2 regions of the Massilia sp. CCM 8734 genome follow, and region 2 is predicted to be linked to the other one. Evidence: predicted binding sites of a transcription regulator. Region 2 holds the regulator's gene; the other holds the start of a gene.

Region 1 (4,007 bases), on a different contig from region 2:
TTTATGCCCGGATTGCGCACGATTCACGGGCTTTTTCGCCAATTCCCTCAAGCAACCTGGCTGATCAGCAAACCCTGGACTTTTTCCAGCGCCTTGCCGATTTCGAGCGCCTCCGCGCTGGGCATCTGGCGGATCACTTCCTTGGTGGTCTGGTCGATGATCTTGACCACCGTGCGCTTGCTGTCGGCATCGATCGAAAACTCGATATTGCGCGACATCGCCTGCATCGCCACATTGATCCGGTCGACCACCTTGCTCACTTCGGCCGGGTCGGGCTCGGCCGCCTCTTTGGCCGGTTCGGTCTTGCCCGTCGCGGCGCTTGGCGCCGTCTTGAGGCCGGCGGCGGCGCCGCTCTCGCCGGACGCGGCCGGGCGCGGCAATGGAGCGGCCGGCGTGTTCTCTAGTGGGCGAAGTTCCATGACCGTATTCCTTTAACGAAAATTCCCCGGCGCGCAAAAAGCGGCCGGGGAGTGCAGCGAAGCGGGGCTGGTTAGCCGCGCAGCAAGGACAACACACCGTTCGGCAGGGAGTTGGCCTGAGCCAACATCGCAGTCCCCGCCTGTTGCAGAATCTGGCCGCGGGTCAGTTTCGCGGTTTCCGAAGCAAAATCCGTATCCTGGATCCGGCTGCGCGAGGCGGACAGGTTTTCCGAGGTCGATTGCAGGTTGCTCACCGCGGTTTCGAAGCGCGACTGCAGGGCGCCGAAGGAAGCGCGCTGGCTGTTGACGTTGGCCAGGGCCGAGTCGAGGATCTTGAGCGCGTCGGCCGAGCCCTTGGCGGTCGAGACGTCGATACCGGAAACCGTGTTGAGCGTGGCGGCGACACCGGTGCCGACCGCGTTCGAACCGCTGCTGCCGATCGAGAAACCCTTGTCCGAGTTCATCGACACATAACCCATCGAGGTCGAGGTGGCGCCGGTGATAACGCTGGCGGTGGTGCCCACGGTGCCGGCGGCGTTGATCGAGGCGGCGGTAACTGATGCCGAGGCGCTGTTGTTGGCCAGGGTAATGTTATTGCCGGCGGCGTTGGTCAGGATCAGGCCATTGTTGGTATCGTTCAACTTGGCGGTGACGCCGGTCTTGGACGACACATCGTTAAAGGCGCTGACCGCCGATGCCAGGCCGGAGGCGTTGAGGGCGGCGCCGACGGTAAAGGTGACGTTGGCCGGGGTGCCGGTATTGTCGGACGTGACGGCCAGCGAATACACGCCGGCCGGGGCCAGGGTGATCGCTTCTTCGGTCTTGGCCGAGGCGGTCACGCCGGTGGTGGCGGAAGCGCCGTTAATGGTCGATGCCAGCGTTTGGGCGGTGTCTGTGGCGGCGACGGCGATGCTCGAGGTGGCCAGGCCTTGCAGGGCGAAGCTGCCGACGCTGTAGGCGGTGCCGGTGGTGGCCAGGGTGGCCGGCGCCGTGGTCGACACTTCATTGTTGCCGTAGTTATTGGTACGGAAGTTTGCGGTGGTCGCTTGAATGGTCTGGCCGGCGTTGGCGCCGACCTGGAAGGTGGCGGTGCCGAAGCTGCCGTCGAGCAGTTTCAAGCCGTTGAATTCGGAGGTCTGGGCGATCCGGTCCGCTTCCGACAGCAGCTGGCCCACTTCGGCCTGGATCGCTTTACGGTCGCCGGCGGAGTTGGTGGCGTTGGACGACTGGACTGCCAGTTCACGTACACGCTGCAGGATGTTACCGGTCGATTGCAGGGACCCTTCGGCCGTTTGCAGCATCGACACACCATCGTTGGCATTGCGCTTGGCTTGGTCCAGGCCGCGGATTTGCGACGTGAAACGTTCCGAAATGGCCAGGCCTGCAGCATCGTCCTTGGCACTGTTGATACGCAAACCGGAGGACAGGCGCTGCAGCGAAGTCGCCAGGGCGGAGCCGGAAGTGCTCAGGTTGCGTTGTGCGTTCAGGGACGAGATGTTGGTGTTGATGACGCTCATGGTAGTGCTCCTTGCAATTACTATATATTCATGTTGGCTCCGTGCCGTTTGCCTTGGTCTGCCCCTTTTCTGCCGGGACAATCACACCGCAGTCCTTATATGTAACGGATTGCGACCTGGAAAGTTTAGGGGGATTTTGGGTGTATATTTTTTGTTTTGGGCCTCAAGGCGTGACAAGGCACGGCGCTAGACGACAGCGTTTTCCTGAACTTGAGGGCAATAAAAAACTATTTGGCGGCGCATGAACGAGGCCAGGGAGTGAATAACCGGGCATTGCGCCTCGGCGGGATTGCATGTACTACAAGGAATTTACTGCCACAACGTACTGCTGAGATGAAATTCCCCAGCCAGCCAGGGGCCGGCCGGGGAAGCAAGGAGCTTGCTAGCTGGTCGATTAACCGCGCAGCAGGGACAACACGCCGTTCGGCAGCGAGTTAGCCTGGGCCAACATCGCGGTACCTGCCTGCTGGAGGATCTGGCCGCGCGTCAGTTTGGCTGTTTCCGAAGCGAAGTCGGTATCCTGAATCCGGCTGCGCGAAGCAGACAGGTTTTCGGACGTGGACTGCAGGTTGCTGACAGCGGTTTCGAAGCGCGACTGCAGAGCACCGAAGGAAGCGCGCTGGCTGTTGACGTTGGCCAGGGCCGAGTCCAGCACTTTCAGGGCTTGCGATGCACCCTTGGCGGTCGAGACGTCGATACCGGAGACGGTATTGAGCGAAGCGGCGGTACTGCCGGCAATCGCATTCGAACCGCTGCTGCCGACCGAGAAACCCTTGTCCGAGTTCATCGACACATAACCCATCGAGGTCGAGGTAGCGCCGGTGACAACGCTGGCGGTGGTGCCCACGGTGCCGGCCGAGTCGATTGCCGCTGCCGTGACCGTTGCTGCTGCACTATTGTTGGCCAGGGTAATGTTGTTACCAGCAGCATTGGTCAGAATCAGGCCGCTGTTGGTATCGTTCAGCTTGGCGGTGACGCCGGTTTTGGACGACACATCGTTAAAGGCGCTCACTGCCGATGCCAGGCCGGATGCATTGGTCGCTGCGCCGACGGTGAACGTCACGTTGGCGGCAGTGCTGTTGTCTGAGGTGACAGCCAGCGAATACACGCCGTTTGCAGCCAGGGTGATCGCTTCTTCCGTCTTGGCCTGGGCGGTCACGCCGGTGGTGGCGGTGGCGCCGTTGATGGTCGATGCCAGCGACTGCGCGGTATCGGAGGTGGTGACAGCGATGTTGGTCGTGGCCAGGCCTTGCAGGGCAAAGCTGCCGCCGGTGTAGGCGGTGCCGGTGGTGGCCAGGGTCGTCGGGGCCGCCGTCGATGCTTCGTTGTTACCGTAGTTATTGGTACGGAAGTTAGCGGTGGTAGCCTGGATGGTCTGGCCGGCATTTGCGCCGACCTGGAAGGTGGCGGTACCGAAGCTGCCGTCGAGCAGTTTCAGGCCGTTGAATTCCGAGGTCTGGGCAATACGGTCGGCTTCCGACAGCAGTTGGCCAACCTCAGCCTGGATCGCTTTGCGGTCACCAGCGGAGTTCGTTGCATTCGAGGACTGCACAGCCAGTTCACGTACACGCTGCAGAATGTTGCCCGTCGATTGCAGGGAACCCTCAGCCGTTTGCAACATCGACACGCCATCGTTGGCATTGCGCTTAGCCTGATCCAGGCCGCGGATCTGGGACGTGAAGCGTTCCGAAATGGCCAGGCCGGCGGCATCGTCTTTGGCGCTGTTAATACGCAGGCCGGAAGAAAGGCGCTGCAGCGAGGTCGACAGTGCGGAAGCCGAAGTGCTCAGGTTGCGTTGTGCATTCAGCGATGCGACGTTGGTGTTGATTACGCTCATGGTAATACTCCTTGCAGATACTACTTATACATGTTGGCAACTTGCCTTCGCTTTGGTCTGCCCCTTCGGTCCGGGACAATCACACCGCAGTCCTTTTTTGTAACGGGTTACCAGCCGGAAAGTTTAGTGAATTCAGGCAGGTATATTTTTTATTTCGCCCCTCAAGCACAGCGCCATCGCGGCGCTTGACGGCAAGCGGCGCCAGAACTTGAGGGTAAAAAAAGCGAAATTTCG
Region 2 (4,007 bases):
CTGTCCGAGACCGGCGCTGACGTCAAGCGCCTGCTGTGCCTGAACTCGACCTCGACCAACGAAACCCTCAATGAAGTGGTGCGCGCCTACCAGGGCAGCGGCCTGGCCGGGGCCATCATGACCAAACTCGACGAAGCCGCTTCGATCGGCAACGTGCTCGATGTCGTGATCCGCCAGAAACTGAACCTGTTCTATGTCTCGAACGGCCAGCGCGTGCCGGAAGACCTGCACCTGGCCGACCGCAACATGCTGGTCGACCGCGCCTTCCGCCTCAAGCGCGACGCCGCCGCCACCCAGTTTTCGGATGCCGAACTGCCGCTGCTGATGGCTAACACCAGCAACGCCCGCAACGACCGCAGCCTGCGCGAGGTGTCCCTTGGCTAATCATTTCGATTTCGACCAGGCCGAAGGCCTGCGCCGGATGCTGGCCGGCCCCAAGCCACGCATCGTCACCTTTCTTTCCGCCACGCCGCAAGACGACAAGGGCGCCATGCTGGTCAACCTGGGCGCGTCCCTGGCGCGCGCCGGCAACGACGTGCTCATCGTCGACGCCTGCGACCGCGAATACGGCGTGGCCCAGCGCCTCGGCGTGGCCGACCGCGCCAGCCTGTTGCAGGTGGCGCGCCAGCAGTGCGCGCTGAACCAGATCATCCACCAGGTGCCGCAAGGCTTCGGCGTGGTCAGCATGGCGCGCGCGCGCGGCGGCCCGGACGAAGCGCGCCGCCTGGCCAAGACCTTCGACGTGCTGGTCAAGCAGACCGGCATCGTCATCGTCGACGGCGAATTCGGCGACGACGACACTTTTCCGGTGCCCATCATGGACAGCGCCGAGATCGTGGTCCAGGTCTCCACCAGCGCCGCCTCGATCACCGCCGCCTACTCCCTCATCAAGCGACTTTCGCAACAGTTGGGACGCCGTCCGTTCGGAATTCTGGTCACGGGCGCATCCGAAGCGGAAGCGAAGGTGGTATACGATAATATGTCATCTGCGGCAAGTCGTTACCTTGCCGTACAGCTCACGTCGATGGGCTCGGTCCCGGCGGACGAATACCTGCACCGGGCCGCGCGCTTGGGCCGGGCCGTGGTCGATGCGTTCCCGCTGGCGGGAGCCTCGGTTGCATTTCGCCAGCTGGCGGGGCGCTTTGCCCTGTCGGCCATGCCGCAGCTCGGGCACACAGGGGGGACTTCCCATTTTGGTTCTTAAAACATACTGAGATCTATGTATACCGTCAAAGGGAAAGCGGACAAGAACCATTTACTGACCGAGCATATGCCCTTGGTGAAGCGGCTCGCCCACCACATGAAGGCCAAGCTGCCGCCCAGCGTGGAAGTCGACGACCTGGTCCAGGCCGGCATGATCGGCCTGCTCGACGCCATCAGCCGCTATGAGGAAACCCACGGCGCCCAATTCGAAACCTACGCCGTGCTGCGCATCCGCGGCGCCATGCTCGATGAACTGCGCAGCAGCGACTGGCTGCCGCGCTCGATGCGCCAGAACATGCGCAAGATCGAAACGGCGATGAGCACCTTGCAGCAAAAGCTAGGCCACCCGCCCACCGAGTCGGAAGTGGCCAAGAGCTTGAAACTCTCGCTGGCAGACTACCAGGACATGCTCACCGACGGCGGCGGCCACCAGCTGGTGTACTACGAAGATTTCCACGATAACGAGGGCGGCAACGACAGCTTCCTCGACCGCTATGCGGTGGACGACGCCGATCCGCTGCGCAGCCTGCTCGACGGCGATTTCCGCCAGGCCGTCATCGACGCCATCGACGGCTTGCCGCCGCGCGAAAAAATCCTCATGGGCCTGTACTACGAAGAAGAACTGAACCTCAAAGAGATCGGGGCCGTCATGGGTGTATCGGAATCGCGCGTGTCGCAGCTGCACACCCAGGCGGTCGCGCGCCTGCGCTCGTCCTTGAAGGAGCAGGCGTGGACCGGGCCAGCGTAGCGGGAATTTTCCTGGCCCTGGCCGGCCTGCTGGTCGGCCAGGCGCTGGAAGGCGGCAAGCTGTCGTCGCTGGTGCAGCCGGCGGCGTTTGCCATCGTCGTCATCGGCACCGTCGGCGCCGTGCTGCTGCAAAGCGAAGCGCCGACCTTCATGCGCGGCGTGCGCATGCTGCGCTGGGTGTTCTCGCCGCCGCCGAGCCAGCGCGCAGCCCTGGCGCGCGAGATCGCCGTGTGGGGCTTGCATGCGCGCCGCGACGGCCTGCTGTCGCTGGAAAAATACATGGCGGTCAACAAAGATAAATTCGTGCAGAAGGGCTTGCGCCTGGTGGTCGACGGCATCGCCCCCGACAAGCTGCGCAGCCTGATGGAGATGGAAGTGACGGCCTACGAATTCGGCGAACGCCAGGCCGTCAAGATCTGGGAGGCGGCGGCCGGCTACTCGCCCACCATCGGCATCCTGGGCGCGGTGCTGGGGCTGATCCACGTGATGGAAAACCTGAGCGATCCGGGTAAGCTCGGCAGCGGGATTGCGGTCGCTTTCGTCTCGACCGTGTACGGGGTCGGGCTGGCCAATATGTTTTTCTACCCGATCGCCAACAAACTCAAGACCATCGTCGCCGAACGGGTGACCCAGTACGAAATCCTCACCGATGTCTTTCACGATATCGCCAGCGGCGACCATTCGCGCGTGATCGAAGAACGGGTCACCTGCCTGCTCTCGCGGCCCTGACCATGGCGCGCAAAAAGTACGAAGCCGAGCACGAAAATCACGAACGCTGGCTCATTTCGTACGCCGATTTCATCACCTTGCTGTTCGCGTTTTTTGTGGTCATGTATGCCATTTCGGTCGTCAACGAGGGAAAATACAAGGTGTTTTCGGTCTCGCTGGGCGACGCCTTCGGCGGCAAGGACCAGAAGACGGCCAGTGTCGCCAGCAGCAACGTGCCGCAGCTGATCGTGCTGCCCGACCCGCTGATCAAACGGCGCGAGGAAGCCATGCGGCGCGAAAAGGAACGCCTGACCAAGCTCGCGCAAAAGCTGACCTCGACCCTGGCGCCGCTGGTGCGCGAAGGCAAGGTGCGCGTGACGCAGAACAGCCGCGGGGTGAGCGTGGAGATCAATGCCAGTGTGCTGTTCGATCCGGGCGACGCCACCCTCACGCCCGAATCGGACCAGGCCCTGCGCGCGCTGGCGGTGCTGCTCAAGGACGACCCGCACGCGGTGCAGGTGGAAGGCCACACCGATCCGACGCCGATCAGGAATGCGCTGTTCCCCTCGAACTGGGAACTGTCGGCGGTGCGCGCGAGCAGCGTGGTGCGCCTGTTCATCGACAGCGGCGTGGCGCCCGAACGCCTGACGGCCGTGGGGCATGGCGCCAACATCGCGGTCGCGTCCAACGACACGCCCGAAGGGCGCGCGCGCAACCGGCGCGTCGCGGTGACGATCTTGTCGGCGCTGCCCGATACCACCACCGAAATCCCCACCCGTTGATTCAACCGGGCTGGCGTGAAGCCTGAAACGGTGCACAATGGTCGAGAACGGCGCAGGCGGGCGACCCGGCCCCGCTTCAGGCAAGCGCCGCCGGCCGGGACCGACAAGACAAGCACAAGACAAGGAGCAAGCCGATGAAACGATCCGTGGCGGGCATGTTGATGCTCATGGCGCTGGGACTGGCCTATGCGAGGGATAAGCCGATCAGTGGCGTGAGCGAGAAGGTGTCGGTCGCTTCGCGCGGCGGCAAGGTGCTGGTGACCTTGACGGTGAGCAACAAGACCAGTCAGCCGATCTATCTGTGGAAGGTGACGTACCAGAGCCGGCAGCTGTTCGGGCCGGATTTCGACATCAGCGTGGCGGGCAGTGCGGCGCCGGTCAATTACATCGGCCCGGTGGTCAAGCGGGCGCCGCCGCAGCCCGACGATTATTTGAAGGTCGAGCCGAACGGCGTGCACCGCAATACCATCGATGTCACGCGCGCGTATGATTTTCAGCCGGGCAAGCAGCGCTACCGGCTCAGTCATACGGGAAGTTACGTGCTTGATCTGCAGCAGCTGGATAATC

The links. Region 2 encodes FliA, which starts transcription of late flagellar genes. Its sites were predicted from a motif close to CTAAAGTTTNNNNNNNNNNNGCCGNTA; they were not measured.
Region 1: a site for FliA is predicted at 2,039-2,065, ahead of F2P46_RS26480 (flagellin). Genes of this name have one in related genera too.

What each region holds. Positions count from the first base shown of each region.
Region 1 is NZ_WHJI01000036.1:31,888-35,894, forward strand. It holds gene F2P46_RS26475 (flagellar protein FlaG) at 48-419, opposite strand; gene F2P46_RS26480 (flagellin) at 491-1,936, opposite strand; gene F2P46_RS26485 (flagellin) at 2,331-3,773, opposite strand.
Region 2 is NZ_WHJI01000043.1:35,866-39,872, forward strand. It holds gene flhF (flagellar biosynthesis protein FlhF) at 1-384, shown strand, start outside; gene F2P46_RS29080 (MinD/ParA family protein) at 377-1,204, shown strand; gene F2P46_RS29085 (RNA polymerase sigma factor FliA) at 1,220-1,951, shown strand; gene F2P46_RS29090 (flagellar motor protein) at 1,933-2,679, shown strand; gene motD (flagellar motor protein MotD) at 2,682-3,440, shown strand; gene F2P46_RS29100 (hypothetical protein) at 3,575-4,007, shown strand, end outside.